2 regions of the Arthrobacter sp. Y3221114 genome follow, and region 1 is predicted to be linked to the other one. Evidence: riboswitches for the same ligand, from Rfam matches in the RefSeq annotation. Region 1 holds a riboswitch; the other holds the start of a gene.
The links. Region 1 has a riboswitch for S-adenosylmethionine ahead of AC5RV3_RS11435 (methionine ABC transporter ATP-binding protein). Riboswitches for the same ligand answer to the same signal wherever they lie in the genome.
Positions count from the first base shown of each region.

Region 2: another riboswitch for S-adenosylmethionine. It lies ahead of AC5RV3_RS15265 (bifunctional o-acetylhomoserine/o-acetylserine sulfhydrylase); the one in region 1 lies ahead of AC5RV3_RS11435 (methionine ABC transporter ATP-binding protein).

Region 1 covers NZ_JBNHHW010000004.1:384,044-399,476, forward strand. Annotated here, with positions in the region: gene AC5RV3_RS11370 (penicillin acylase family protein) at 19-2,466, opposite strand; gene AC5RV3_RS11375 (hypothetical protein) at 2,507-3,010, opposite strand; gene AC5RV3_RS11380 (ribokinase) at 3,050-4,009, opposite strand; gene uriT (uridine transporter UriT) at 4,006-5,430, opposite strand; gene uriH (uridine-preferring nucleoside hydrolase UriH) at 5,427-6,470, opposite strand; gene AC5RV3_RS11395 (LacI family DNA-binding transcriptional regulator) at 6,681-7,673, shown strand; gene AC5RV3_RS11400 (SDR family oxidoreductase) at 7,689-8,489, opposite strand; gene AC5RV3_RS11405 (putative quinol monooxygenase) at 8,547-8,867, opposite strand; gene AC5RV3_RS11410 (DUF1990 domain-containing protein) at 9,026-9,589, opposite strand; gene AC5RV3_RS11415 (MmcQ/YjbR family DNA-binding protein) at 9,593-9,997, opposite strand; gene AC5RV3_RS11420 (DUF1206 domain-containing protein) at 10,214-11,053, shown strand; gene AC5RV3_RS11425 (MetQ/NlpA family ABC transporter substrate-binding protein) at 11,082-12,002, opposite strand; gene AC5RV3_RS11430 (methionine ABC transporter permease) at 12,029-12,721, opposite strand; gene AC5RV3_RS11435 (methionine ABC transporter ATP-binding protein) at 12,718-13,776, opposite strand; SAM riboswitch class I at 13,890-13,981, opposite strand; gene AC5RV3_RS11440 (LLM class flavin-dependent oxidoreductase) at 14,060-15,433, opposite strand, start outside.
Region 2 covers NZ_JBNHHW010000007.1:142,453-157,885, forward strand. Annotated here, with positions in the region: gene AC5RV3_RS15205 (glycine--tRNA ligase) at 1-961, opposite strand, end outside; gene AC5RV3_RS15210 (RNA-binding S4 domain-containing protein) at 1,208-1,435, shown strand; gene AC5RV3_RS15215 (alpha/beta hydrolase) at 1,477-2,127, opposite strand; gene AC5RV3_RS15220 (alpha/beta fold hydrolase) at 2,233-3,294, opposite strand; gene AC5RV3_RS15225 (SGNH/GDSL hydrolase family protein) at 3,449-4,291, shown strand; gene AC5RV3_RS15230 (winged helix DNA-binding domain-containing protein) at 4,303-5,190, shown strand; gene AC5RV3_RS15235 (DNA glycosylase AlkZ-like family protein) at 5,214-5,468, shown strand; gene AC5RV3_RS15240 (alpha-mannosidase) at 5,479-8,604, opposite strand; gene AC5RV3_RS15245 (carbohydrate ABC transporter permease) at 8,634-9,488, opposite strand; gene AC5RV3_RS15250 (carbohydrate ABC transporter permease) at 9,493-10,380, opposite strand; gene AC5RV3_RS15255 (extracellular solute-binding protein) at 10,437-11,804, opposite strand; gene metX (homoserine O-acetyltransferase MetX) at 11,994-13,064, opposite strand; gene AC5RV3_RS15265 (bifunctional o-acetylhomoserine/o-acetylserine sulfhydrylase) at 13,145-14,470, opposite strand; SAM riboswitch class IV at 14,538-14,652, opposite strand; gene AC5RV3_RS15270 (VOC family protein) at 14,881-15,433, shown strand, end outside.

The DNA of each region.
Region 1 (15,433 bases):
CTGCCGACTACGAACAGGTCACTTCAGTATTTTCTCGCTCTCGAGGTTGGCGTCGAGCTGTTCCGGGTAGAGGTTTTCCGTCTTGCATTCGAAGTCCGCGTACATCTGCAGTTGATCAGCGTAGTGCGGGGACTTGGTGCCGTCGGGAGCGATGAAGCCGCTTTGGCCGGGCGGGGCGACGGTGCACATCTGGGCCTGCGAACCGAAGAGCGAGACGATGTCGTTCTGGGAGCCGCGGTTCATGTAGTCCGGCCCGGTCAGGTTCTCGTTCGGGTTCGCTTGGGGGACGCCGATAAAGTTCTTGTAAGAGAACTCATGCTGGGGCGTGGGCGCGGTCCAGTTGTTGCGGTCGGTGCCCTGTTCGGCCTCGAGCTTCTCCAGCGCCTGCTGGTAGGTGTCCAGCAAGACTTGCTTCTTGTCCGCGCCATTGAAGAAGTCGACGTGCTGTAAAATGCCGGCGTCTTTGCCCAACAGGGCGTTGTAGACGAGCTTGCTGCCGTTTGCGGGACGGGCGAGACCGGTGCCCTGCGAGTAGCTGGCAAAAACGGAGGCCGGCAGGTCGTCCTTGAGCACCGCCTCGAACAGGATCGGCAGCCAGGCGTTCATGATCGCTGCCTCAGGGCCGTCGAGCTTGCCGTCGCCGTCACTGTCACGGCGCTGGCCATCCCATCCTGTCAGAAGCCGGACATCCTGGACCACCGGGTCCTTGGCGGGCAGCGTTTTGACGGCTTCCTCGAGGAACGGGCGGAAGTAGCGGATGTTCAGGTCCGCGAACGAGGTTTCTTCGTTGATGTTCCAGATCTCGTCGGTCGTGAACTTCTGCTGGTCCTCAAGCCGCTCAATGATCTCGTTGACGCGGTCCACTGGCGACCAGTTTCCTGAGCCTGCGTTAAAGCCGGCACCGGACTGGTTGTTCCAGTTCACGATATAGCCCTGCTTGGGGTTGTAGACCTTGGGGTTTTCGGAGAAGTCCCTGATTCCCTTCCACTCCATGGACCCGTCGCCGACGGCGGGGAGCCGCGGGTCGTGCCCTTCGGCGCGGATCGGCAGCTTGCCTGGGGAGACGTAGCCAATGTTGCCTTTTTTGTCGGCGTAGTACCAGTTGATCGTAATGCCCACCTTCTCCGCCTGGGCCAGGTACTCCTCCCAGTTCTGGGCCTTCATGATCTTGATCCAAGCCATGAAGGACTGGATTTCGGTGCCGGTCCAGCTGCGTTTCTTTGAGTAGGCCGTGTTGTTCGCTTCGTCAAAGCTGGTCACGAAACCGTGGATGGTGGAGTAAACCTGCTGTTCGATCGGTTCCTGCCCGGCGACCTCGATCTTTTCGGTGCGGACCTCCATCGGTACCCAATCGCCGTCGTACTTGTACTCGTGAGGGTTTTCCGGGTTTAACTGCTCCTGGTAGACGTCGTTGACGTCCAGCGGTCCGGCGGTGGATCCCCAGCTGATGTTCTTGTTGGTGCCGAAGAGGATAGTGGGGTGAGCGAAGGGTGTATTGCCCGTCACATCGTAACCGGCCCCGTGCAGGCCGATGCCGTAGACGTAGGAGGGATTGAACCAGGAGAACTGGGGGCCGTTGAGCAGCACCGAGCCTTTCTCCTTGCTCTTCTTGCCGCCGACGATCCAGAGATTGCTGGCCTCGGGCTGTAGGTTCGGCCAGTCGCCGCCGCCGAACTGCTTCATCCGCTCCAGGCCGTCATCCTTCAGATCCTGGGAAACTTTGTTGAGCTTGGCCATCTGCGAGGGGCTGTCCGAGGCCAGCTGGTTCGGGCGCTTTTTATCCTCGCGCGGCACGGTGGTGGGGGCGGTAGGATCTTCGATCCACTGCAGCTGATCGAAGAGGAGCTGGCCCTGCTCCGCGCCGTGTTCGGCGGTGAGCTGCTGGAGGACCTGCAGGCTGGAGAGCTCCCCTGCGCTGTCCGAGAATCGGTTGGCCATGGTGCCGACCCAGATCATCGCCACGTCGTACCCCGACCAGCGGGAGGGCTCGAAGCCGTAATCGGTGAACTGCTTCGGCAGCAGGGCGCCTGGATTGTCCATCACCTCGGCAATGCGCTTGTTGAAACCGGCCGCGTAACCGTCGAGGATGTCCCGGTCTTCGGCGGGCAGGGCCGAAATCTGCTCCCTGATGGCTTCCGGGTCGAAGGAGGCACGGGAGCGCTTGTCGATCTCGACGTAGTCCGGGCCCAGGACTTCGGCAGAGGTGCCCAGAACGGCGCGTTTGGCCATTTCCAGTTGGAACGTCCGGTCCTCAGCAACGGAATAGCCGTAGCCGTAGAACAGATCGCGGGTCGTGTCCGCGTAGACGTGCGGGACGCCGTAGGTGTCCCGCTTGACGGTGATAGCACCCGATCCGAGGACCTTTTCACTGCTTTGCTGCACGGTCTCCGTGGTGTCGGCCGCCGTAGCACCGGGGGCGGCAAGGCCTCCCGCCAACCCGGCCGAAAGAACCAATGAAAGTGCCATGAGCGCTGGTTTCGTCTTCTTCACCTGACTCCTCGTCGAATCAATTGCGATGGAACTGCATGCGAATGCCGTCGGCAGCCCCTACCTGAACGGCACTGGTTGCTTGGCGGCAACTTAGTGTCACAGCGCCGCTAGGGGGCTGGCAATGGTTGCTGGTCTTAATTCCCGTCCAAACGTTCATTTTGTATCGACGTGGGAATCGGGCGCCTTCGCGCCCGTGTTTCTGCCGGGATTGCTGCAGCCATAGGCTTATAATCGCCGTCGTGTGCACCGGCGCGGGCGGCCTTGTCTGCCCTCGCGCTTGCAGGAGCCCGAGGTGGTTTCCTACACCTCGCCAGTCGTGGCTGCCGACGGCGGCGACCTCGCGGGATTCGCCGGGTCTGGCCAGTGGGATGCCGGGGCGGTCGATGCTGTGCGTGCCCTCGTCCTCGTTGCCGGTCACGGTGGTGGCAATCTCCCCCCGCGCGACGGCGTTCATCGTGATGCCGTGCCGGCCCAGCTTGCTCTCACCAAGGACGACGGCGCGGCGCACCTTCCGGTGCACCGCGCCGTTCGTTTGTACGTCGCGTTAGGTCTCTGGACGTCAGGCGCCAGCCCGCAGACGCTCCACGTCTGCCAGTCGCGGGTACGCGGCCTGGGTTCCCTTTTTCGTGGCAGCCAGGGCAGCAGCGACCGAAGCGAACGCCGCCGCCTCGGCCAGGGTCTCCCCTGCGGCAAGCCGTGCCGCGAGGGACCCGGTGAAGGCGTCGCCGGCGCCGGTAGTGTCCACGGCGTCAACCTGGGTGGGGGCGATCCGGGTGAAACGGCACCCCTCCTCGGCATGCGAATCCAGCACGATGGAGCCGGCGGCGCCCAGGGTGACCACGACACGGTCCAGCCCCTTCGCCGCAAACTTCAAGCGCACCCGCTCCCAGTCGGCAACGGCGGCGTCGGCGCAGGGCATTTCGGCGCCGCCGAGGAACTGCGATGCCTCGTGCGCGTTGACCAGCAGGACGTCGATGAGTTCGGCCAGGCTTCGCGGCACGGGCGCGTAAGGCGAGAGGTTAAGCAGCACCGTTGCTCCGGCGTCGTGCCCTGATCTTGCTGCCGCCTCTACGGCGTCGAGGCCGACCTCGAGGCAGAGGCAGACCACGGCGGCGCCATCGAAAACGTCCCCGGCTGTGACTACGTCGTCGGGAACTACGGTGCCGTTGGCGCCAGGGGATATGACGATGCTGTTCTCCCCCGCGGTGTCAACGGTAATGACGGCGACGCCGGTCTCGACGTCGGCGGCGCGGCGCACGCGGGAAACGTCCACGCCGGCCCCTGCAACGGAGGCCAGCAGCATGTCCCCGTTGGAGTCCTCGCCCACGGCGCCGATCAGGGCTACGTTGCCGCCGAGCCGGCCGGCGGCCACGGCTTGGTTGGCGCTCTTGCCGCCCGGGTTCACGGCGAAGCCTTCGCCGTGGACGGTTTCGCCGGGGTTGGGCAGCCGCTCCGTGTAGATCGTCAGGTCCGCATTCAGTGAACCCACGACGACGATGCGTCCGGCTTGCGGACTCACTTTTTCACCTCGGCATCGACGGGCTTGGGGATCAGCAGCGAGGCGGCGAAGGCCGCGACCGTGATGACCAGGCCTACCACCACCGTCGTGAGGTAAGAGGTGCGGTCGCCCAGCGCCGAGGTGCCCACGAGCACCGCCGGCAGCACCAGGAAGCTCAGCCCGGCGCCGAGGTTGAAGGCTCCGGCGTTCATGCCCGGCAGGAAGCCGGGGTTGCCCGGGGGCGAGAGGACCACGCCGAGCCCGTTGAGCATGATGTTTGCGGTGCCGGCGTACATGATGCCGAGCAGTGCAGTGGCGGCGACCATCAGCGGCAGGCTGTCCAGGCCGAACAGCACAATGATCACCAGGGAGACGATGCTGCCGATCATGCCGATGCGCAGCACATTGGTGTAGCCGAGTACCGGGGCGAGCCGTCCGCTGATCGGGCCGAAGATCCAGCCCAGCAGCGCGTAGGGGGTCAGGATGAGCAGCGCCGTTTCGGTGGGGCCGATGCCGAAGCCGGGTGCGGCGGCCTGTACGTAGGCGGGGACAATCCCGTTGATGACGGCGAAGATGCCGGTCATGGTCAGGACCGTGGTCAGCAGTGGCGCCCACGTGGAGCGCTGGCGCAGATGGACAATCTCCACCATCGGCTGCTTCGCGCGCTTTTCGGTGACCCAGAAGGCGGCGAACGCGGCGGCGGCCACGGCGATCAACACCAGCGAGAGGACCAGGGTTTCCGTGGAGAACGCGCCGACCAGCTTGGCGGCCTCGTTCAGCGCGGTGAGCAGGGCACCGACTGCGACAACAATAAAGACGACGCCGGTCCAGTCCATCCGCGTCCCGGCCTGCGGTTTGCTCTCGGGCGTCAGGACGGCGACGAGAACAGCCGCGATCACGGCGAGGACCACCATGAACCAGAAGATGCTGCGGAAGCCGTAGTGCTCGGCCATGTAGCCGCCGAGGAAGGCATCGACGCCGGCCACGCCGCCGTTGACCGCGAGGATCACGCCCATCAGCGTGCCGTAGGTGCGCAGGTTGGGCACGGCGGTGCGCAGCATGATGAGGCACAGCGGCACGGTGGGGCCGCTGACACCCTGGATGATCCGGCCCACGAATAGCCACGTAACGTCCGGGGCCAGCGCGGCGATCACGGAGCCAACGGCCGTCAGCAGCATCATCCCGACGAGGATCCGCTTGCGGCCGACAATATCGCTCAGCCGGGGCAGGAACAGGGAGAACAGCGCGGCTGTGGTGAAGAACCAGGTCTGGGACAGGCCGATCGAGGCCTGGTCGGTCTGCAGTTCCTCGCCCATGGTGACCAGGGCGGGGCTGAGCATGGAGGCATTGAGCTGGAAGGCCACGCAGGCCGCCAGCAGGGCGACCATCAGGGCGGTGGTGCCGCCGCGGGTTGCCTTGGTCTCGTTCAGAACGGCGCTCATTTCGCTGCCATCCCGGAGGTCTCGGGCGCCGCGGAGGGGGGCGCCGCCGTCGTTGTTGTCGTGGCGGTTCCGAGGTCTACCTCGCCGATCCGGACCAGTGCATCGGTCACCAGGTTCCAGAACTTGGTGCGGTCAAGGTCCACGGCCACCGAGGTGTGGCAGTCGTCCGGTGCGGGGGCGCGGAAGTCAGCGACGGTCATGCCGAGGGTCAGCTTGCCCTGCAGTTCGATGTCGACCGGGACCTTGCGGGTGGTCATCACCGTGGGGTCGATGACGTAGGCGACGGCGCACGGATCGTGGACCGGCGGGTGGTCGAAGCCCTGTGCGTCCTTGTAGGTTTGGGCGAAAAAGTCCATCAGTTCGCGGACAAAGCGGGCCGGACCGGTGCCGACGGCTTCGATCTGCTCGACGACGTCTGGGGTGGCCAGCGCCTGGTGTGTGAGGTCCAGTCCCACCATGACCACCGGCCACTTCTCGTTGAAGACGATGTGGGCGGCCTCGGGGTCGATCATGATGTTGAACTCGGCCACGGCGGACCAGTTGCCCACGTGGTAGCCGCCGCCCATCAGCACGACTTCCTTGACCCGCTCGACGATCCGCGGCTCTTTGCGGGCGGCCATCGCGATGTTGGTCAGGCCGCCAGTCGGGACCAGGGTGACGGTGCCGGGTTCGTGCCCCATGATCGTGTCGATGATGAGATCAACGGCGTGGCGCGGGTCCAGCTCAATGCTGGACTCCGGCTGCGCGGGGCCGTCCATGCCGGACTCGCCGTGGATGTCCGGCGCGGTTTCGATGGTGCGCACCAGCGGGCGGTCACAGCCGGCGGCGAACGGGACCCCGGTGATTCCGGCGATCGTTCCCACCGCCAGAGCGTTCTTGGTGACCTTCGCCAGGGTCTGGTTGCCGACAACGGTGGTCACGGCAAGCAGTTCGATGTCAGGGTTGCCGTGGGCCAGGAGCAGCGCCACGGCGTCGTCGTGCCCCGGATCGCAATCCAATATGATCTTTTTCGGTCCAGGCGTCGCGGAAGTGGCGTCCATGTTTTTCTCTCCACGTCATCGGGGTCCGCCGCAGCGGGGATTCAGTCTCAGGAAGTGTGACACCCCCTTCCCGTTCACGTCAAACGCTTTACGTAAAAAGCGTCAAGCGCTTGATGCACTGTGGTGCTTGATCGCGCTTATCATGGGCTCATGGATTCCGCCCGCCCTCCCCAGCACCCGCCGCGCGTCGGTGGGCGGGTGACCGCGGCGATGGTGGCCGCCCGCGCCGGCGTCTCCACGGCGACGGTTTCTCTGGTGGCCAACGGCAAGACGCGCGGGCGGGTGTCTGCGGACAACATCTCGCGGGTCAGCCAGGCCATCGCCGAACTCGGATACGTGGTGGACAGCGTGGGCAGTTCGCTGGCCAAGGGGGTCAGCTCCATTGTGGTTCTGGTGGCGCCGGACATTTCCAACCCGTTCTTCGCCAAGGTCGTTGCCGGCGTCCGGAAATCCCTCGGCGCGGACTTCCAACTGCTGCTCTCCGTCACCGAAGCCGGTGAATTCCCCCGCGCGGATGACATCCGCCGGATCCTCGCCCTGCGCCCGGCGGGCCTGTTGGTGGATGCCCCCGATGCCGCGTTCCTCGAGGACCTCTCCGCCACGGGCCCCTTGGTGCTGCTCGACGCGCCCGGGCTGGAGGCTTATGCGCCGTCCGTCAACCTCGATGTGGCCCACGGCGCCCGCGAACTCGCGGCGCATCTGGCAGCCTCCGGCCACCAGCGGGTGGCGTACCTGGACAGCGTGACCGGCACAGCCACCTTCACCATTCGCCGGATGGCCTTCCTGGCGGAGGCGGTCGCGCGCGGGATGACCGTGGACCCGGCCCACCTGATCAGCACCACGATCGACGTCGGCGCGTCGGCCGAGGCGTTTGCCGCCGCCTGGCCCCGGTGGCAGCGATCCGGTGTCACCGCCGTCGTCTGCGCCACCGATACCCACGCGTACGGCGTGCTGCAGCAGGCGCGCGTCGCCGGCGTGCGGATCCCGGACGAACTCGCCGTCGCCGGCTTCGACGACCTGCCCTACTCCGCCACTAGCAACCCCGGCCTCACCAGCGTCCACCTTCCCGCCGCCCGCCTGGGCCTCAAGGCCGGCGAACAGCTGCGCGGCCTGATCGAAGGCCGCGACCTCGAGCAACCGCAGCTCACCTTGGAGGCCTCGCTGATTGTGCGCGGCTCCACGGAGCGGATCGCCGCCAACTAACCAGCGACGGCGCGGCTACACCTTGCGCCAGTCGTGGCCGGTCACGGCCGCCCCGGCCTGCGGTCCCATCTGCAGCATGCCGCCGTCCACCACCCACGACGCCCCGGTGACGTAGCCGGCTTCCTCGGACGCCAGGAAGGCGATCACGGCGGCGACCTCGCGGGCGTCGCCGGGCCGGGCCAGCGGTATGCCGGGGCGGTCGATGCGGTGCGGGTCTTCGTCCTCGTTGCCGGTCATGGCGGTGGCGATCTCCCCCGGCGCGACGGAGTTGACCGTGATGCCGTGCCGGCCGAGCTCCAGCGCCATGTTCTTCACCAGCCCGCCGAGGCCATGCTTGGCGGCGTCGTAGGGGGCGGCCCCGATCATCGGCTGGTGCTCGTGCACGCTGGTGACGGCGATGATCCGGCCGCCGCGGCCGGCCTCCGCCATCCGCCGGGCTGCCCGCTGCATGCAGACAAACGCGCCGTCCAAGTCGGTGGCAACCACTCTCCGCCACGTCTCATAGTCCAGCTCCAGGAACGGCTCCGAGGCGCCCGTGCCTGAGTTGTTGACGAACACGTCCAGCCCGCCGAGCTGCTCCGCGAGCGCGTCGACTACGTCCCCGCAGCCGGGCAGGTCCGTGGTGTCCAATTGGACGACGGCGGCGCTGCGGCCGAGCACGCGGACCTCCTTCGCCGTGTCCTCGGCTCCGTCCCGGTCCGAATGCCAGGTGATCCCGACATTCATCCCGGCACGGGCCAAGGCGACGGCGGCGGCCCGGCCGATGCCGGAGTCGGAACCGGTGACAATGGCTGTGCGGGGTGTGAACTGTTCCATGCGCCCTATTGTGGCGAAGAACCTGCCGCTTGCCAGCCCCTCCGGCGGCCGGGCCCGCTACGCGACGGTCATTTCACCCATCAGGTCCCAGTCGTCGCCCTCGACCTGCCGGCTAATGATCCGCGGGGTCTCCTGCAGGTACTGTGGCTGCTCCTGCATGGCCTTCTGGAAGTGGTCGCTCTTCACGTGAGCTTCGGCCGCGTCGTCCCGGAAGGCCTCCACGAGCACGTAGGTGTTGGCGTCGTCCACGCTGCGTGACCAGTCGAACCACAGGTTGCCCGGCTCGGCACGCGTTGCCTCGGTGAATTCGCGCACGAGTTCGGGGAAGCTGTCGGCGTACTCGTCCTTGACCTTGAACTTGACCACAATAAATATCACGCGGCATCAGCCTTTCTTCTTTGGGATGTCTTTTCATCCTGTCATGCACCGCGTGGTCCGTCAGGTCAGGTGCGGCCAGGCAGGATTGGCCCAGCGTCAGTTGGCGTCGCCACCCGGCCTGTCCGCCAGCCCGCCGGTGCGTATCGACGGCCAGTCAGTTAGCGGCGCTGCCCAGGCCGGCCCGCCTGCCCGGCTTGTCCGCCGGCGAGCGCCCTGGCTGCCGAAATATAGCGACGCGTGACCAGCCGCTGGGCGGCTTCCGCCACCGGCGCGCCTGTCCGGTAGAACCAGTTGGAATGCCGGCTGAACGCGAACACCTCGAAGACCACCAGCCCGCTCCCCTCCAGCACAGCCACAAACCCTTCTTCCCCCGACTCCGGATGACCGGGCAGGGTGCCGTAGCCGAACCCCGTCCGCGTTGGCGTCCGTTCCGTCCACACCACGCGGCACGGGATGGCGAGCCGCAGCGGCCCGACTCCGAACCCGCACACCACCTCCACGCCTTCGGCGGCCACCGGCCCCGTGGCATCCACCCGCAGCCCGGCCAGCCGATGCACTTCCCACCCCATCAGCCCTTCGACCAGCCGATGAAAAGCTTCTTCCCCCTCACCGACACCGACCCGCTCGTCGACGACCCGGTATCCCGGCGGCGAGGTGCGTTCCCGGCTCAGCCCCACGCCGTCGTACGTCAAGCGCGCTCCGCCCAGGTTCTTGGCCTTCACCCTTCAGCCCTGCCGCGCATCTTCGCCCCTGGTTAGGCCCATCCAGCCCAGCATTTCGCGGTCGCGGCGCGGCAGTGATGCCACCACCAGATCGTAGGAGTCCTCGATCATGTCGCGCAGCATGTCGTCGGGCAGCCCACCGTCGCAGCGCACGCCGTTCCAGTGCGTTTTGTTCATGTGATAGGCACCCGTGATCTCCGGATGCGCCGCGCGCAGCTGCTGCGCCAGCACCGGTTCACACTTGAGGCTGATGCTCAGCTGCGGCGCCTGCAGGTCGGAGAGCGCGAACATCTTGGCGGCCCGTCCCGCCGCCCTGACCTTGAACACCGATACCTCGGGGCCAAACGGGAAATCTTCGAACGCCCCGGGCAGGGACAGGCAGAATGCGCGCAGCGCGGTTGCGTCCATAGGCATGAGCCTACTGCTCCCCGCCCGCGCCGGTCACGGTTCTGGGGAACCACGTGGCGGCCCGCGCCCATGCCCCGCGACCGCCCGAGTCCGCGCGGTGCGCGGCGGCAACTTCGGTGGCAGGATGGTTTCACAGTTGTTTCACGGGGAACGACGGCGGGGCTTCCGTGCCGCCGGCGGGTTTCGGAATGGGCCACGGCTTTGGAGAGGAGACCCATGGCAGACACGGGCAGGGAAGCGAAGCGGGCGGCCGGCAGGGCTAAAGACAAGACCGAGGACGCTGCCAATTCCAAGCTTTTCGAGCGGGTAGCGCGGTTCGGATACGTGGCCAGCGGCCTGCTGCACGTGCTGATTGGCGCAATCGCGCTCCGACTGGCGTTCGGCGGAGGTGGCGAGGCGGACCAGACCGGGGCCGCCTCAAGCCTGGCGCAGCGCCCGGGCGGATTGTTCCTGCTCTGGGCGGGCATGCTTGCCGCCGCGGCCTTGGCCTTGTGGCAGATCAGCGAAGCGGTGTTCGGGGGCCGCGGCCGCCAGGCTAAGAAGAAATGGGGCTACCGGGCTAAGTGCGTGGGACTGGCCATCGCGTACACGGTGGTGGCGGTGTCGTTCGGCAGCTTCGCGTTGGGCTCCGGCGCCGACAGCAGCCAGAGCTCCCAAGACGCGAGCACCAGGCTGATGCAATGGCCCGGCGGTGTCGTTGTCCTGTTCCTGATTGGCGCTGTCATCATGGGCGCCGGCGTCTTCTACGTGTTCAAGGGCCTGAAGAAGAAGTTCCTGAGCGACCTTAAAAGGCTCCCCCGGGGCAGCACCGGCACCGCCGTGACGTGGCTCGGCGTCGTGGGTTACGTGGGCAAGGGGCTGGCACTGTTCGTGTTGGGGCTGCTGCTGGCGGTGGCCGCGGTGCAGCACGACCCGCAGGAGGTCAAGGGGCTGGACGGGGCGCTCAAGGCGCTGCGCGACCAGGCCTTCGGCCCGGCCGCACTTGCCCTCGTCGCCGTCGGCCTGATTTGTTACGGCCTGTACATGGGCGCCCGGGCACGCTACGCCAAGATGTAGCGCGTTCGGGGCCTCTCGCGTGTCGGCCCTACTCCGTGGAGACCGGCGTCAGCACGTCCTTGACCAGCGGATCCTCCGTGGTGTGCAGGTACTCCTCCAGCCGCGGATCCGAGAAGATCTCGATCAGCTTCTTGCTCTCCGCGCTGTCCTTGAACTGGGTGCCGATCACCAGGCGGGAGGCGAATGTCTTCGGCGCCGCAGGGAACAGGATGCCCTTGTCGCGGCCGATCTTGCCGGCGTCGAACTGGGAGACATAGCCGATCGCGGCATCGACTGAGTCGAGCATCCGCGGCATCGCCAGCAGGTCGGCTTCCTTCAGCTCGAAACCGCGCGGGTTGCCGGTGACGTCGCGGATCTTTGCTGTTCGCGGCTCCACCGCGGGATCCAGCTCCAGCAGTCCCTCGCGCTGCAGCAGCCACAGCGCCTGGCCTTGGTTGGCGGCGTCGTTGGGCAGCAGCAGCACGGCTCCGCGCGGCAGGTCTTCCACCGAGCCGTAGCGGGTTGAGTAGAGGCCGAAACCCCACTGGTACAGCTCCACCGTGGGCGTCAGTTCCAACCCGTTGGCGTCGGCGGACTGCTGCATGTACCACTGGTGTTCGAAGATGGTGGCGTGGAACTGCCCATCGGCCACCGCGCGGTTGGACTGGACCGGATCCTGCAGGCCCACTGCCTCGATCTCCACGCCGTAGTCGGGGGCGATTTCCTCGGCGACGAACTTCAGGATCTTCTCCTCCCCCGCCATCGCCGGTTCGAAGTGGACTTTCAGCGGCGAGGTGACCTCGCTGCCGGATGCCGCGACGGCCGGCCCTGACTGCTGCTGCACCAGCAGCAGCCCCAGGACCAGTGCGACGACGGCGGCAAGGGCGGCAATGCTCCACGGCAGGGCGGTGGTCTGTTTGCGCAGGGTGAAGCCGTGGTCGTGGCCGGACCCGGCGAAAGGGGTGCTCATGATGTGATGCTCCTGTTGGTCGGTGGCTAGGGGCGCAGCAGCGCGCGGGAGATCCGGTCGCCGGCAAACTGCACCAGCTGCACCGTGATGATCAGGACAACGATGGTGGCCGCCATGACGTGGGTGTCGAACCGTTGGTAGCCGTAGGTGACGGCCAGGTAGCCGATGCCGCCGGCGCCGATGGTCCCGGCGATGGCCGAGTATTCGATCATCGAAATGGTGTTGAGCGTGACCGCTGACGTAAGACCTGGCAGGGCTTCGCGCAGCTGCGTCTGCCGGATGATCTGCCCGGTGGAACTGCCCGTGACCAGCCCGACGGCCATGTTCTCGCGCGGCAGGTCGTTGAGTGCGTTCTGCACCAGCCGGGCGAAGAACGGAATGCCGGCCAGTGTCATCGGGACCACGGCTGCCGCAATGCCGATGGTCGTTCCGGTGACCCACTTAGTCAGCGGGATGATGGCGGCCATCAGCACCAGGAACGGGAGCGAGCGGCCCATGTTGACGAGCCAGCTGAGCGTTCCGTGCAGGCGGGGCCGGGGGAACAGGCCGCGGCCGTCCGTGTTGTACAGCAGCACGCCGGTGGCGCCGCCGACCAGGATCACCATGACCATCACGATGCCGACCATCGCCCAGGTTTCGCCGTAGGCCGGCAGCAGCAGCGCGGGCAGGTCCGCCCAGGGCGTGTCCAGCCCGACGGCGGCGGTTTCTGCGGGCCTCATGCGTGCACCTCGATTTTCTCGTTCCTTGCATGATCCTTTGCGTCCGACGGCGGCGTTTCCGCCGCGTCCACGGCACGGTGGCGTGCCTCTGCGGTAAGGCCCAGGCCGGCCAAGTAGGCGCGGACCTCGGCCTCCGGGCGGCCGGCGACACCGATGTCGGCGCGGCCCAGCACCGCTTCACCATGGGCTTCCACCGTGCCGCCGAGCAGCGCCACGCGCACGCCCAAGCCGGTGGACAGGCGGGTCATCCACTCCGGGTCCACCGGCCCGTGCCGGTACGAGACTGACAGCGCGTAGTCGAAGCCGGCCGGCAGCGGGAGGGCGCGGATTGGCAGCAGTTGGCGGCCGGCGGCGGAGGCCGGATCGGCCACCAGGGCGCCGATCGGCCCGTATTCCGCGACGCGGCCGCCGGAGAGCACGGCCACCTGGTCGGCGACGTGGCGCACCACGTCCATCTCATGGGTGATCAGGATGACCGACAACCCCAGTTCGGTGCGCACGTCGTCCAGCAGGTCCAGGATCTGCTGGGTGGACTCCGGATCCAGGCCCGACGTCGATTCGTCGGAGAGCAAAATCCGGGGACGAAGTGCCAGCGCCCGGGCGATGCCGACCCGTTGCTTTTGGCCGCCGGACAGCTGGCCGGGGTAGGCGTTGGCCTTGTGCAGCAGGCCCACCCGGTCCAGCAGTTCGGCCACGCGGTCCTCCATCTGAGCGTGCACCACGCCGAGGTTTCGCAGCGGCAGCGCCACGTTCTCCGCCACCGTCATCCGGCGCAGCAGGGCCGAGTGTTGGAAGATCGTGCCGATGGCGCGGCGTTCGCCGCGCAATGCCTGTCCGGACAGTGCTGACAGGTCGCGGCCGTCCACCAGCACCTGGCCGGAGGTCGGTTTTTCCAACAGGGAGATGCAGTGGGAGAGGGTCGTCTTGCCGGCGCCGGAAGGGCCGACGACGGCGGTGATCGACCCCTGCTCGATGGTCAGGTCGATGCCCTTGAGCACCTCGACCGTCCCGTGGCGCGTGTCGTAGCTCTTGTGCAGATTGCGGATTTCTATCATTGCGGGCCGCCCGCGGCATACCTTTTCATGCTGCTCCTGAAGGTCAGGGAGCCCCGGGCGCAGCCGATCACGGCGCGCAGGCATGGCGCGGCCGGTTCCGGGCCGGCCCGGGTTCTCCATCGGTTCTGGCGTTAGCACCGTGCGGCAGTTGCCGGGGTTGCTGCGGCGTCATCGAGCCAGATCTCTCGGCCGCTCTGGATGGTTCTTGCCGACAGCGGTGCCCGCCCCCTGAAGGGGCGGCGCACCGGCGTCGTTGTTTAGCTGGTTCTGCTGCTGCCGACGCTTAGTCGACCAGCGCGTTCTGCAGGCGGAAGCCGGCGGCGCGGTGGTTCTCCGGCAGCTTGTCGCCGCGGCCGAAGAGCTTGTTGCGCAGGGTCCCCGGCGCGTATTCCGTGGGGTAGGCGCCCAGCTTCTGCAGTTCCGGCACGACGTATTCCACGATGTCCTCGAAGGTGCCCGGGGTGATGGCGTAGGCCAGGTTGAACCCGTCCACGTCGGTCTCGTCGACCCACTCCGCGAGCTTGGCGGCCACCTCCGCGCCGGAACCGACGGTGATCGGGCCGAAGCCGCCGACGCCCACCCATTCGGCCAGCTGGCGGATGGTCCACGGCTTGCCGCTGTCGCCGGACGCCTTCTGGAAGGTCTCCACCGAGGACTGGATGGCATTGGACTTCACGTTTTCGCCGATCACGTCGTCCGGGCCGTAGGTGGAGAGGTCAACGCCCATCCAGCCGGAGATCAGGGCCAGAGCGCCGTTGATGTCCGCGTAGGACTTGTAGTCCTCGAATTTGGCCTGCGCGGTGGCGGTGTCCGGTCCGGTTACCACGGTCTGCATCGCGTAGATGCGTACGTCGTAGCGGTCGCGGCCCGCCGCTTCCACGGCGTCGCGGATCTTCTTCACCGACGCCGCGAGCATCTCCTTGGTCGGGCAGGTCACGAACACCGCCTCGGCGTTCCCGGCGGCGAACTCGGTGCCGCGCTTGGAGGCCCCGGCCTGGAAGATGACCGGGGTGCGCTGCGGGCTCGGCTCCGTGATCGCGATGCCGGGGACCTTGAAGTAGTTGCCCTCGTGCCGGATCTCGTGGACCTTGGCCGGGTCTGTGAAGACGCCGGTCTCGACGTCCTTGACCACGGCGTCGTCCTCCCACGAGCCCTCGAGCAGCTTGTAGATGACCTCGAGGTATTCGTCCGCGTGGTTGTAGCGCTCGTCGTGCTCCAGTTGGTCTTCCTGGCCCATGTTGCGCGCCGCCGAGGGCAGGTAACCGGTGACCACGTTCCAGCCGACTCGTCCGTTGGTCAGGTGGTCCAGCGTGGCCAGACGGCGGGCGAACGGGTACGGGTGCTCGTAGGCGGTGCCGGCGGTGACGCCGAAGCCGAGGTTTTCGGTCACTGCGGCCATCGCCGAGACCAGCATGAACGGATCATTCACCGGAACCTGTGTGCCGGCGCGCAGCGTGGTCTCGTTGGAGGACCCGAAGACGTCGTAGGTGCCGAGCACGTCGGCAATGAACAGGCCGTCGAACAGGCCCTTTTCCAGCACCTTCGCCAGGTGGGTCCAGTAGCCGATGGTGTTGTAGTTGGCGGACTTGTCCTGCGGGTGGCGCCACAGTCCGGGCGACTGGTGGCCCACGCAGTTCATGTCGAAGGCGTTGAAACG
Region 2 (15,433 bases), on a different contig from region 1:
CGTACGGGGTGTAGCGCTCGTTGGTGGCCTGGTTGAAGTAGCTCAGGTCGGTGCCCGAGTGCTTGGTGTGGGTGGACAGGTCAAAGTCCGTCCGGTTGGCGATGCCTTCCAGCTCGCCCCATTCCGAGCCCTGGAAGCCGAAGCGGTATTCGACGTCGGTGGTGCCCTTGGAGTAATGGCTCAGCTTTTCCAGCGGGTGCTCGAAGAGGCGCAGGTTGTCGCGCTTGATGCCCAGGTCCACGTACCACTGCAGCCGCGCGTCGATCCAGTACCGGTGCCACTCTTCGTCGGTCCCGGGCTCCACGAAGAACTCCATCTCCATCTGCTCGAACTCGCGGGTGCGGAAGATGAAGTTGCCCGGGGTGATCTCGTTGCGGAAGCTCTTGCCGATCTGGCCGATGCCGAAGGGGGGCTTCTTCCGCGAGGTGGTCAGGACGTTGTTGAAGTTCACGAAGATGCCCTGCGCGGTCTCCGGGCGCAGGTAATGCATGCCTTCTTCATGGGCGACCGGGCCCAGGAAGGTCTTGAGCAGGCCGGAGAACTCCTGGGGTTCGGTCCACTCGCCCTTGGTGCCGCAGTTGACGCAGGCGATGTCCTTCAGCCCGTTTTCCGGGGCGCGGCCCTTTTTCTCCTCGTACTCTTCTTCGAGGTGGTCGGCGCGGTAGCGCTTGTGGCAGTTGAGGCACTCCACCAGCGGGTCGGAAAAGACGTCCACGTGGCCGGAAGCTTCCCAGACCTGGCGCGGCAGGATGACCGACGAATCCAGTCCGACCACGTCGTCGCGGCCGCGGACCATCGTCTGCCACCACTGGCGCTTGATGTTTTCCTTCAGCTCGACGCCGAGCGGCCCGTAGTCCCATGCGGAGCGGGATCCACCGTAAATTTCACCAGCCTGGAACACGAAGCCGCGGCGCTTGGCCAGCGAAGTAATCGAATCGAGGGCTGATTTGGCTGCTGCCATGAGGTGGTTCTCCGTATCTCTCCAGGGCCGCTGGGTGCGGTCCGAGGGTTGTCATGGCACAGATCCGTCCGGCGGCTGCAGGCACGGATCGGCGCATAGCGAAGCTACAACGTTAGCCTACCGAAAACGGGAACCCGAACCCGAACGGCGCGGGCGCATGCGGCTCCCGCCCGGCGGCCAAGGGCCGTGAGGGGCGCGTGCCGCATCGGACGCCGCAAGCCCCGCGGCATCGGGCATGATGGTTCCATGGCTTCCGACGAAATGTATGACGTGCCGATCCGCGACGAGATGATCCGGCTGGGCCAGCTGCTGAAGCTGGCCAACCTGGCCGACGACGGGATCCAGGCCAAGGAATTCGTCGAGAACGGACTGGTCCAGGTGAACGGCGAGATCGAAACGCGCCGCGGCCGGCAGCTCCACGCCGGGGATACCGTCAGCTGCAACGGGCAAACGGTGCGCGTCAGCCGCAGCTGAGAGGCGCACCGCTTGCTCCTGCGCTTGCAGTACCTTTACTTCTACTTCGCCTGCAGCACGTTGTAGGTCAGGAACTCCTTCACGTGTGCCAGTTCCTGGGCGTTGATGCCGTGGCCGATGCCGGGATAGAGGACCTTGGTCAGGTCCACATGCTCGTTCGCCCAGGCGTGGGTGAACTCGATCTTGTCCTGGGTAATGACCTGGTCTGCCTGGTCCCGGCCCCAGAAGAGCGGCGGCTTGATCGCCTTGACCGCATCGTCGCGGAAGAAATCGTTCCCCGCGGCCGGGACGGCGAATCCGGACAGGCCGACCACCGCGGCAATCTCCTCCGGGCGGTGGCGCAGCACCGACGTGGCCACTGCCATGCCCATGGAAAAGCCCAGCACGGAGACGCTGCTGTGCTGATCCTTGACTCCATCCAGCCAGGACACCACGTCGCTGACGGCCTTCGTGACCTTGTCCACGGAAAAGTCCGGCTCGTGCATGAGGGGGAACCATGTGAAGCCAGGTCCCATCGCCACCGGTGCGCGCACGGCCGCCACGGTAAATTCCTCGGGCAGCCCGGGCACCAGACCCATCAGGTCCTGCTCGTGGGATCCGTAGCCATGGAAGAGCACGAGCAGCGGCGTCCCCGCCCGCTCCTGTTCTGACTTGGACCAGGCAACCACGGGCTGATAAGCAGTTTCAGTCATGCGGTCCATGATCGCACAGAAAGCCCATTGCTTGAAACTTAAAGCTTCTTCGGTGTCGAGTCTCCCGGGCATCGGGCACCGAACCGGTACCCGATGCCCGCCGGCCTACCCGGCTTTGCCGCTCCGTTCGATGTGTGCCGTCAGCTCGGCAACGAACCGCTCCGGATACTCCACATGCGGCGAATGTCCGCAGTCTTCCAGCAGCACCTCGGTGAAGCGCCCGCCGTTGGCCGCATACTTTTCCAGCACCGCCCGGGTCTGCGAGACCATCGGCTGCAGCGGGGCCGCCTCCTCCCCCGGCCAGCCCGGTACCGCGCCGGCCCTGCCGAGGAAGTTCAGGTCGAAAAACGAAGCGTCGGAGACGATCGCGTCACTGTCGCCGTGGATCCAGAGGATGTCCGGCTTGTCCGCCAGTTTGACAATGCCGCTGGTGTTAAAGACCCCCGGCGCCATCGTGTTCAGCACCCCCCTGCGTCCGGGAGCGAAGCCGGGCCAGTTCGACGAGGGGACGGAATCGCCCGGATAGTTGTCGGGGCCCGTCTTGGTGCTGAGCATCGATTCGACCCAGATGCGTTCGTAGGGCGATACGAATCCGGCGTGTACATAGGTCGAGCGGTACACCGACAGCGGCGAGGCAGCTGCGTCGCCGCTGGTGTCGCCTGCTTCCAACCGCGCCACGAAGTCGGGGTTGGCGCCCCCGCCGCCGGTGCCGGCGTCGTCCTCGGTGAGCCTCCGACCCTCCGGTCCCGCCGTCCCGCCGAAACCGTACGGCGAGACCGGAGCCTGCAGCGTGAGGCTGCGGACCGGATGCTCCAGCGCGTATTGCATCACCACGCCGCCGCCCATGCTCCAACCGGCCAGGTGCACGGGCGCCAGTTGCAGGGTTTCCAGTGTGGCGTGGAGGTCGTCGGAGAAGTCGCGCAGCCCGCGGCCGGCAGCCACCGGCGCTGTGTCAGTCTGGCCGAAACCCCGCAGGTCCACCGCGAGCACGCGGTAGTCTGCCGGCAGCGCCTGCATTGTCTCCTGCCAGAACAGCGAGGAGGAGACATTCCCATGCACCAGGACCACCGGGATGCCGTCGGGCCGGTCTCCGTTGCGCTCGAGAATGTTCACCGTCAGACGCTCCGTCGGCACCCGCCGCGCCACGATTCCCGCCAGCAATTCCATCTCAGCTCCTCGAGGTCGAGGCGGCCGCCGTTGGCCGCGTCAAGCACACAGTAGCCGGGAATTCCCCTGCTGACCACGACTTTCTGAAAGGTGATTCAGGTTCTGGGTCTCGCGTCCCTGTGCATCCTCCGCGGCTTCTTGGGAGAATGTACCTGTGAGTAACTTGTCCTATCCAGAAGCACAAGCGTCCATCGCCGCGGCCCGCCACCCCTGGAGCCGTTACGTTGCCCTTGGTGATTCCTTCACCGAAGGGATCGGTGATCCGGACCCCGGGAGCCCGGGCGGACACCGCGGATGGGCCGACCGCGTGGCCGAGGAACTCGCCCGCGGCCACCATGACTTCGCCTACGCCAACCTCGCGATCCGCGGCCGCCTGCTGCAGCAGATCATCGATGAACAGGTCGAACCGGCCCTGGCCCTGCAGCCGGACCTGATTTCGATCTGCGCGGGCGGCAATGATGTGATCCGGCCGGGCGGCGACCCGGACGCCCTCGCCGAGAAGTTCGATCGGGCCGTCACCCGGTTGGCAGCGTCGGGAGCCACCATCGTCCTGTTTACCGCGCCCGACATCGGCGATACCCCCGTGATCGGCAGTGTCCGCGGCAAGGCCGCCATCTACAACGAGAACCTGCGCACGGTGGCGGCCCGCCATAATGCCGTCGTGGCGGACATGTGGGCGCTGCGCCAGCTGAAGGCACCGCAAATGTGGGCCCCCGACCGGCTGCATTTCTCCCCGCTGGGACACCACACCATCGCCGCCATGGTCCTGGACGCCCTCCACGTGGAGCATTCGCTGCAGCCCGAGACGCCCAAACCGCTGCCACCGAAGAACTGGCGCACCGCCCGTACCGAGGACCTGGTGTGGGCGCGCCAGCACCTGGTCCCGTGGGTGCTGCGCCGGGTCCGGCAACAGTCCTCGGGCGACGGGATCCTGCCCAAACGACCGGCCGCCGGCCCCTTCTTCGGGCCGGGCATGCCTCCCGGAGCGGCCGGGTAGGGGGAGCAGCGGTGCAGCAGCCGAGTGCCCAGGAAGTCCGCCGTCACCGGTTGCGGGCACAGCGGCTGTGGGACAGTCCCGGGGACGACGCCGTAGCCGCCCTGCGCTGGCTGCTCGCCTTCCAATCCCAGGAATATCCCTATGCCCGCTGGTCGCTGGCCCAGCGCTGCGGCGGAGCGGCCCGGGACAACGCTGCGGACGTGGACGCGGCCATCGCCGGTGGCCGCATCCTGCGCACGCATGTGCTGCGGCACACCTGGCACTTCGTGTCCGCGGAGGACCTGCGCTGGCTGATGCTGCTCTCCGGTCCCCGTCTCAAGGCGGGGAACAAGGGCCGGGACCGGCAGCTGAGCCTGGACGAGGCGACGGTGGCGCGCAGCAACGAGGTGCTGGCCGCGGCCGTCGCGGGCGGCCGGCACCTCACCCGGGACGAGCTCGCCGCCCGGCTCGCCGATGCGGCGCTGCTCAAGGACGACGGCGCGAGGCTGAACGGCGCGACGCTGCGCGGACAGCGGCTGGGGCATCTGGTGTTCCATGCGGAAATGGATCGGGTGCTGGTGAGCGGGTCTCCGCGGACGACCGGTTCGGTCGCCGTGCAGCAGACGTACGCGGCCTTCGACGAGCGGGTGCCGCCGCTGGCCGGGGACTTCGACCGCGATGGCGCGCTGGCGCAACTGACCGGGCGTTACTTCGCCAGCCGCGGACCGGCGACCTTGAAGGACTGCTCCGACTGGTGCAAACTGCCTCAGGCGGACCTGAAGCGCGGCCTCGAAGCCGGCGGTCGGGCGGGACTGGAGCGGACCGAAATCGAGGGCGAACAACTCTGGTACTCCCCCGCCGCCGGCGGGACGGTTGCCGGCGGCGCTGCCGTGGCGATGGACACCCGCGGGCGGACCTGATCCAGTGTTACGACGAATATGTCATGGGCTATTCCAAGACCCGCGGCTATCTGGGCGGAAGCGCCCCGGCGGCGTTGGGCAGCGACGTGCCGATGCACGTGCTGCTGCTGGACGGAAGGATGGCCGGCAACTGGAGACACGTCCTCCGGCCCGGCTCGGCGGACCTGCGGCTCAAACCGCTGCGGGTCTTCACCGAGCCGGAGCGGCGGGCCGTGGACGCCGCCGTGCAACGCTACTCGGCCTTTCTGCGGCGGCCTGTCACACAGGTGTTGGCCTGACCCGCTCTTGTCAGGCGCCCGTTACGCTGCGGAAGCGGAGGGTCACCAACTGGAACGGCCGAAGCTCGAACGCGGTTGCGCGCTCCGCAGGCTGCTCCAGCCGCAGACCGTCCACGTCCAGCTCCAGCAAATCAGTGGCCGTTACCCGCGCGTAGTCAAAGCCGGCGCTGACCGTGGCTCTCGCACGGCTGCCGAAGGCCTCGTAGCAGCGCAGGATCACGTCGCCGCTTCGGTCTTCGGCCAGCTTGACCGCTTCCATGACTACTGCCCGATTGTCCACGGTAAACAGGGGTTCCACCGGGCCAGCGCCGACCCCGTGCATGTGGCGCAGAGGCAGGTTCAACCGGTAGCCCGCCTGCACGGCCTCCGGGATACCGGCACCGATCACCAACGCCGTCCGGAAGGTGTGCCCGCCTTGGTCGGCCTGCGGATCAGGGTACAGCGGCGCCCGCAGCAGCGACTGCCGCACCACGGTGGCGGGCGAAGCGGTCGGATCGGTCCGCCGGATGTCGTACCCGTACGTGCAGTCGTTGGCGACGGCGACCCCGAAGCCGGGCTCGCCCACATGCACCCAGCGGTGCGCGCAGGTTTCGAACCGCGCTGCGTCCCAGGACGTATTGCTGTGCGTGGGCCGGAAGACGTGGCCGAACTGGATCTCCGACGCTGCCCGCTCTGCGTGGAGGTCGAGCGGGAAGGCCAGCTTCAGCAGTTTCTGGCGCTCGTGCCAATCGACCGTCGTCTCGATCTCCAGCGCGCGGGAGCCGGCGGCCAGCGAGACCGTTTGCTCAACCAGCGAGGCCCCAAACCGGCGGCTGACCCGGAGCCCGGCGACCGGCACGCGGTCCGAAGGCGTGCCTGAAGGAGCCGCAGCGCAGTCACGTGGATCCGGAAGGGCGGCGTCGGAGCCCACCTTGCTGGAAAACACCTCGATGGCATGGACATCCCGCAGCTCCCGGCAAACGGACTTGTAGTGCTCCTCCAGGTCCCAGGCATCCCACATGGTCGGGGCGTCGCGGAAGAGCTGCAGGACATTCGCCTGCATGCCGGCGGGAATGACTTCCCGCCCGGTGTCCAGATGCAAGAGCGAGGAAATCAGCCCCTCGGAGTCGATCACCACCCGGAGCAGGTCGTTGGCCAGCAGCCAGCCGTCGCCGCTGGGCTCAACGCCGACGCTTAACGAGGCGCCCCGGCCGGGCTGCGGTGCCGCGCTGATGGCACCCATCGCGGACACGCCGTCCACCGGATACGGGCCGGCGTTGGCCACGGTGCTCCCGGTGCCCCGGCCGAGGAGGGCGCGCAGCGAGCCATCGATCATGCCAGCCAGTTCCGCCGCCAACAGTGCGTAGTTGGCCTCGGCTTCGCGGTGCACCCAGGCGATCGAGGATCCCGGCAGGATGTCGTGGAATTGCTGCAGCAGCACGGTCTGCCAGGCCCGCTCCAGCGCATCGTACGGATAGGGCGCGGCGCCGCGCACCGCCGCCGTCGCTGCCCAGAGCTCGGCCTCGCGCAGCAGATGCTCGCTGCGGCGGTTGCCCCGCTTGGTGCGCGCCTGCGAGGTGTACGTGCCGCGGTGGTATTCCAAATACAGCTCCCCGGACCACACCGGCGGCCTGGCATATTCTTCCTCGGCGGCCCGGAAAAACTGCTCCGGGGTGGAGAGCTGCACCCGCGGCGAGCCTTCCAGATCGGCGGTGCGGTGCGCGGCGGCGAGCATCTCGCGCGTCGGTCCGCCGCCGCCGTCGCCGTAGCCGAAGGGCAACAGTGATGTGTTTGCCGCTCCCTTCTCCGCGAAGCGCCGTTCCGCCCGGGCAAGCTCGGCCGCGGTCAGCTCGGCGTTGTAGGTATCCGCCGGGGGGAAGTGCGTGAAAATGCGGGTGCCGTCGATGCCCTCCCACCAAAAAGTGTGGTGGGGAAAGGTGTTGGTTTCGTTCCAAGAGAGTTTTTGGGTCAGGAACCAGCGGGATCCGGCAGCGCGGGCAATCTGCGGCATCGCGGCGGAATAGCCGAAGGAGTCCGGCAGCCAGACTTCCTGCGGATTGATGCCGAACTCGGCCAGGAAGAATTTCTTACCGGCAATGAACTGGCGGGCCAGCGCCTCGCCGCCGGGCATATTCGTGTCCGATTCGACCCACATCCCGCCGACCGGGACGAAACGGCCGGCCCTGACTTGCTCCGCCACCCGTGCGAACAGGTCGGGGTACGACTCCTTCAGCCAGGCGTACTGCTGCGCGGAGGAGGCGGCGAAGACAAATTCCGGGTCCGACTCCAGCAGTGCCAGGACGTTCGCGAAGGTCCGGGCGACCTTGCGCTTGGTCTCCCGGACGGGCCAGAGCCAGGCGCTGTCAATGTGGGCGTGGCCCACCGCGTGGATCCGGTGCGCGCTGCCGGCCGCCGGGGCAGCGAGCACAGGCGCCAGGACGGCCCGGCCGGCCGCCGCTGTGCCGGCGACGTCCACTGGGTCCAGCGCGTTCAGTGCGTGCTCCAACGCGCGCAGGATCCGGGCACGGCGCGGCTGCCCCGGGTCAAGCTGGAGCATGAGCTGCTCCAGCACCGTGAAGTCCTGCAGCAGTTCCCATGCGGCCGCATCGCACAGCACGATGTCGGCACGGCGGAAGGTGTAGCACGGACTGCGCCCGGACGTGGCGGGGTCCCCGAACGGCGTGGGCCGGAAGGTGAAGCCGTCGATCATGTCCGGGTTGGCCGCCGCCTCCACGAAGAGCTCGACGCCGCCGCCGGACGTGGCGTCCAGCGGAACGTAGGCGTTCCGCGGCTCGATGGCCTTGATGATCCGTCCCTGCGGAGTGTAGATCAGCCCTTCGGCCTGGAAGCCCGGGATGCCGGGCGTGAACCCCGGGTCCAGGAGCAGTTCCGGCCGATGACCGGCGTCCACGTGCCATTCCGCGGGGATCTGTCCAGTGATCCGAAACCAGGTCGTGGACCAGGCCGGACCCCACATGCTGCCCGCCGCGAAGTCCGTAAAGGTTTCCGCAGCCGCCTCCGCGAAGGGGATCGGCTCGCCGGGACCCTGCCAGGCCTGGAGCCGGACCGGCACCGCCGCGGCGTAAACGGCCGGTTGCAGCCGTTCGACCATGAACCGGCGGATCCGCGCCGAAACCTGCGCCCCGTCGTCGTGCATGGCACCGTCCTTTCGGTCAGAGCGGTTGTTCAACCCTTGACGGCGCCGGCCATGGCAAAAGAACCGCCGATCCCGCGTGACACCAGGATGTAGAGCAGCACCACCGGCACCGAGTACAGCACCGAGAACGCCGCCAGCTGCCCATAGGCTATGGCACCATGCTGGCCGAAGAAGCTGAAGATGCTCACCGCTGCCGGCTGCTTGGCGGAAGAGAGCAGCAGGATGAAGGGAACAAAGAAGTTCCCCCACGCTTGGATGAAGACGAAGATGAAAACCACCGCCAGCCCCGGACGCATGAGCGGAACCACGATCCTGGCGAGGGCGTTCATCGCCGAGGCACCGTCCACCCAGGCCGCTTCTTCCAGGCTGACCGGGACCGAATCCATAAAATTCTTCGTCATCCAGATCGCCATCGGCAGTGATGATGCCGCCATGAAGAACGTGGTGGCCGCCAGCGAGTCCAGGAAGTTCAATTGCACGAACAGGCCGTAGACCGGAACCATGATCGCCGTGACCGGCAGGCAGGTTCCGAAGAGCACGACGTACAGGAACGGTTTGTTGAACCGCATCTGGTAGCGCGAGAGCGGGTAAGCGGCCAGCACGGCCGCCAGCACTGTGACCACGGCCGTACCGCCGGCAAGCATGAAGCTGTTGAGCAGCGGAACGAAGGTCAGGTCTGCGGTGAGCACCGCGGCGTAATTGGCCACCGAGATAGCGGACGGGAGCCGGGTCTGGTAACTGGCCTGTGCATCGAGCGACGCCAGGAGCAGCCAGCTCAACGGCAGCAGGAAGCAGGCGGCGACGACCAGCAGCGAGATGTTCGCCAGCACGGCAACGGTAGTTCCCCGGCCGGAGGCCACGGACAACGGTCCGGAGCGGTTCATCTGCTCAGCCCTTCCTTTCGCGCAGCGCTCGGATGTAGATGACGGAGAAGACCGCCCCGATCAACAGCATGACGACGGCGATGGCGGTCCCGTAGCCCACGTCGCTGTAGCGGAATGCCTCTTCGTAGGCCATCAGCGGCAGCGTGGTGCTGGCTCCTGCCGGACCGCCCGCGGTCATCACGTAGATGAGCGTGAAAACCGACAGGGTCTGCAAGGTGATGAGCATCAGGTTGGTGGCAATGCTGCGCCGGATCATCGGCAGCGTGATGTACCACAACCGCTTCGACCCGCCGGCGCCGTCGATCATCGCCGCTTCCGTGATTTCCTCCGGCACATCGTTGAGCGCCGCCTGATACACCATCATGGAAAACGCCGTTCCCCGCCAGATATTGGCCAGGATCACTGCCAGCATCGGAAACGTAAACAGCCAATCGGTGGCATCGAGGCCGAAGACGGCGGAGAGTTGGTTCAATGTTCCGTCCCGGTTGAAAAAGGCATAGGCGACGAAGCCGGCCACGATTTCGGGCAGCACCCAGGCCGCGACCACGCAGACACCCACGACTGCGGAAACCGCCTTGCTTGCTTTCGTCATCAGCAACGCGATCGCCAGGCCCAGCAGGTTCTGCCCGATCACGGCCGAGACAAGCACGAAAATGACGGTCAGCCAGAGCGACTGCAGGAAGTCGGGGTCGCCGAGCAGCTCCGTATAATTTTCCAACCCGACCCACTGCGGGTCCTTGGCCGCGACGCCGGTCAGCGAAGCATTGGTCAAGGATCCATAGAAGGACCAGAGGATCGGTCCGGCCAGGAACACGCCCAGCAATGCCACGGCCGGGCCAAGCGGCAGCAGCCGCAGGGCAGTCCTCCCCGGCGTACGGCGAGGGCGGCGCAGCTCAGTGCCACGCTGCCTTTCAGCGGCGCGGGCCACCACATCGGCGGTCAAGGCTGCTACTTCTGTACTACGTTTTCTTCGCCGACAAGGTCGGTGACGGCGGCGTCGTAGTCAGCCGCGGCCTCCTCAGGTGTCTTCTTCCCCATCATCACCGCTTCGGTGGCTTCCTGGACAGCGGTTGATATCTGCGGATAGTCCGCCGTGGCGGGCCGGTAGTGCGTCACCGAGACCAGTTCCGAGACCTCGCCCACAAACGGGTTGGCGTCCAGGTAGGCGGGGTCCTCGGCGACATCGGTACGCACTGCGATCTGGGAATTGGCCACGGTGTACTCCAGCGAGTTCTCCTGGCTCATCACCTCCGTCAGGAACTCAAACGCGAGATCCGGATTCGCCGAATTGGCCCCGACCGCGAGCGTCCAACCGCCGGACATACTGACCGCGCCCGGCTCCTGGCCGTTCTGAGTCGGGAACGGAGCCACGCCCATCACGTCGGTATATTCGGGCCAGTCCACCAGACCTCCCTCTTCCCAGAACGACGGCGAGTAGGAACCTTCCACGGTTCCGCCGAGTTTGTCCTCGGGGAAAAGCTGCCCGAAGACCATTTGCCACACGTTTGGATCCAGCGCCTCGGCCGGGCTTACTGCGAGTTCTTCCTGATAAAGAGTCTCCAGGAAGGCCAGGGAGTCGACGAAGCCTTGAGAGCCCACCACCCACTTGCCCTCATCGGCGTCGTAGAGCGTGTCGCCGGTGCCATAGAGCAGTTCATAGAAGCTCTGCATGACGGTACCTTCGCCGGTGCCCGTGCCGGCGTACATGTTGAACGGAACCACCTCCGGTTGGGAGGATTTGATGGCCCGGGCGGCCTCCAGAATGGCGTTCCAGTCCTTGGGTGCCCAGGGGACGTCGACGCCGGCTGCTTCCAAGACGTTCTTGTTGTACCAGATGGCGCGTGTATCGGTGCCCAGTGGCACTGCGTAGATACTGCCGTCGTCTGCACGCCCGGCTTCCTTGGCCCCTTCGTTGAAATTCGCCCAGTCGTCCCACTCGGCCAGATAAGGATCCAGGTTCAACAAGTAGCCGGCGTCTACATCCGAACGGATCTTGAAAGTGTCCTCATAGAAGACGTCCGGGGCGGTGTCCGGGGAGCGCTGGGACAGGGCGAGCTTGGTGGCGTAATCTTCGTCGCTGCCAGTAATGGGCTCCAAATTGACCGTCACGCCTTCGTGGGCGGCCTCAAAGTCTGATTTCGCCTTCTTCATCAAGCCGTCCATCGTGGCGTTGGCTTCGGTCGTCTGGTAAACGATCCGCAATGCGGCGCCTTGGTCCGTTCCGCCCTCACCGCCGCCGCCTCCACCGGCGCAGCCAGCCAGTGCCAGTGTGCCTATCGCCAACAGGGACACTTTCACAGTGGAGTCACGCAGCATAGTTCCCCCCTTGTAGTGGAGGCCTCCGGGCCAGACGTCGGATGGCGCGCCCGCGGGCCTATCGGCATGCTACCGACAGGCTCCATCAAATGGATTTATTCGTTCCAACCGTGATCAAACTGCAATGGTCACTCGTTCAGCAACCGGTCTCCGCCCTCGACGGAGCCAGTGCTGTTGCCGTTGGCGACGTCAGCCCTGCGCGAAGAACGCCTCGGTGAGGGCCTCGTGCAGCTGGTGGATATCGGTGAGGAAACCGTCGTGGCCCAGCGGCGTTTCGATGGTGTGGACCTTGACTGCCCCGGGCAGCGCCTCGGCCAGCTGCCGCGACTGTTCCGGAAAGTACAGGCGATCGGAATCCACCGCGGCGACGAAGAACTGCGTGTCGGTGAGACCGCCCAGCGACTGCTCCAGCGAGCCTCGGCCCCGGGCGACGTCGTGGCTGATGAGGGCCTCGGTGAGCAGGATGTAGCTGTTGGCGTCAAAGCGCGCGACGAGCTTGTCCGCCTGGTAGTCGAGGTAGCTTTCCACTGCATAGCGGCCACGGGCGGACGGCGTGATGCCGCCGTACGGCTGCTCCTCCGCCTGCGGCTTGCGGCCGAACCTGTACTCCAGCTCCGGCTCTGAGCGGTAGTTGATGTGTGCGATGCGCCGGGCAATGCCGAGTCCGGCCTCGGGAGCGGGACCATCGTAATAGTCGCCGCCGGCGAAGTGCGGGTCCAGCCGGATGGCCGCGACCTGCGCCTGCGCGAAGGCAATCTGCTCGGCGGTGCTCGCGGCGCCGCACGCCAGGACGGCGCACCGGGCGGTGCGCTCCGGGAACGTCGCCGCCCATTCAAGCGCGCGGGCGCCACCCATCGACCCGCCGAGCACCGTGTGCCAGCGCCGGATACCCAGTGCGTCGGCCAGACGCGCCTCCGCCCGGACGGAGTCGCGGATCGTGACGAACGGGAAGCGCGAACCCCACGGCGTCCCGTCCGGTGCCGGCGACGAGGGACCAGTGGAGCCGTAGCAGCCGCCGACCATGTTGGCGGCCACTACGAAATAGCGCTCCGTGTCGATCGTGGCACCGGGACCTACCAGGTCATCCCACCAGCCGTCCTCATGCGAGTAGCCGCGTGCGACATGCGTGCTGCCGGTCAGGGCGTGCTGTATCAGGACTGCGTTGGACGCGTCCGCGTTCAAGGTGCCCCAGGTTTCAAAGCCGAGGACCACCTCGGGCAGATAGCCGCCGGCCTCCAACTCCAGCGCACCGACCGGCATCCGGCGCAGGATGCCGTCGGTCGCCTGTTCCACCAGTTCCTGCGGTTGCACTATCGTCACGCTGCGCTCTACCTGCTTGCCTAGTCGTCCGCGCCCTTGGCGGCGCGGAAACCGGCCTCCAGATCGGCGATGATGTCGTTGACGTTCTCGATGCCCACGGACAGCCGGACCAGCCCGTCGGTCACCCCGGCCGCGAGCCGCTCCGGGGCGGAGAGCTGGGCATGCGTGGTCGACGCCGGGTGGATCACCAGCGAGCGGACATCGCCCAGGTTGGCCACGTGCGAGTGCAGTTCAAGGCCGTCCACAAAGCGCTTGCCGGCCTCGATGCCGCCCTTGATCTCGAACGAGACGATGGCGCCCGTGCCCTTCGGGCCGTACTTGCGGCCGCGGTCGTACCACGGGCTGGAGGGCAGGCCGAGGTACGCGACGGAGGCAACGTCGTCGTGCTCTTCCAGGAATTCCGCCACCTTCTGCGCGTTGGCCACGTGCCGCTCCACGCGCAGGCTCAGCGTCTCCAGCCCCTGGGCAATCAGGAACGCGTTGAACGGCGAGATCGCGGACCCCAGGTCGCGCAGCAACTGCACCCGGGCCTTGAGGATGTAGGCCAGGTTGGCGCCCAAAGCGCCGTTGACGCCGAGGTCGCGGGCGAAGACCAGCCCGTTGTAGGTCTCGTCCGGCGTGTTGAACCCGGGGAACTTCCCGGGGTCCGCGGCGAAATCGAACGTTCCGGCATCCACGATCACGCCGCCGATGGCCGTCCCGTGGCCGCCGAGGTACTTGGTGGCCGAGTGGAGCACGATGTCGGCCCCCCACTCGATCGGTCGGATCAGGTACGGGGTTGCCAACGTGTTGTCGACGATCAGTGGCACACCGTTCTCATGGGCGATGGCGCTGACCGACTCCAGATCCAGCACGTCCTGGCGCGGATTGGAGACCACCTCACCGAAGAACGCCTTGGTGTTCGGCTTCACGGCATCGCGCCACTGCTGCAGGTTATCCGGATCCTCGACGAATGTGACGTCGATGCCGAACTTGGGCAGCGTGGTGCGGAGCAGGTTGTAGGTGCCGCCGTACAGGCTGGGGCTGGCCACGATATGGTCGCCGGCCTCGGCGAGGTTCAGGATGGAGAACGTGGATGCTGCCTGTCCCGAGGCAAGCAACAGGGCGCCCACGCCGCCCTCCAGGTTGGCGATCCGGGTCTCCACAGCCTCGGTGGTGGGGTTGCCGATCCTGGTGTAAATCGGCGCAAGTTCGGAGAGGGCAAAACGGTCCGCGGCGCTCTGCGTGCTGGGGAAGACGAACGAGGTGGTCTGGTAGATCGGAAGGGCGCGGGCGCCCGTTGCGGCATCCGGCTCCTGGCCTACGTGAATCTGACGGGTCTCAAAGGACCAATCTGCAGTGGACATGGTGCAACTCCTTCAGTGGAAGGGGCCATCCGGGATCCGGCCGTGCCGGCATGTCTGTCCCGGGTGTGACCCGCGCTTGCGCACCGCCTTATGGCGGCTGCCTGGTCTTCACCCGGGGCACCCCACCGCGGTTGGAGGGTTGCCGGCCAGCAAACCGGGGTTTCGCGCTGGCACTCATGACCTGCCTCCAGTCTCCGCAGACAAGCCGGCGGCCGCAACAATATGACACCTTATGACTGGCCGCTCACCGCCCGCCCGCCTGTCCGCCTGCCCGCCGCCACTTTCCCCTGGGAGGCATGCCGGTCGGGCGGAATCCCCGTCAGGAACGCCGCGCCCCGCACGAGCCGCAAGCTGAGTGACTTAGGTCACCCTAAGTCGAGAGCGGGTTCACAAAGTGCCAAGATAATGCCATGCGCTTCGACCATGTTTCTTATGCTGCTGAACCCGACGGTCTGGCTGCCACCTCCGAGCGGATCTCCAGAGCCCTGGGCATCGACGCCGTCAAGGGCGGGGTTCACCCACGCTTCGGCACCCGCAATATGATCTTCCCCCTCACCGACCACCACTACCTGGAGGTGGTGGAGGTTCTCGACCACCCCGCTTCCGACAAAGCCCCCTTTGGCCAGGCCGTGCGGGCGCGCTCCGAGGCCGGCGGCGGCTGGATGGGCTGGTGCGTGGCAGTCGAGGACCTGACCCCGTTCGAAGAACGGCTGGGCCGCCACGCGGTTCCCGGCAACCGCAAGTTCCCGGACGGACAGGAACTGAGCTGGCAGCAGATCGGGATCAAGGGCCTGATCGCCGACCCGCAGGTGCCCTACATGTTGCGCTGGGATGACGGCACGGAGCCGCTGCATCCGTCCAACGCCCGCCCCGCAACGGTCAAGCTGATCGGCCTGACCATCGCCGGCTCCTCCGAGCGGGTGGCGGACTGGCTCGGCACCCCGGTCGACGGCCTGCTCGACG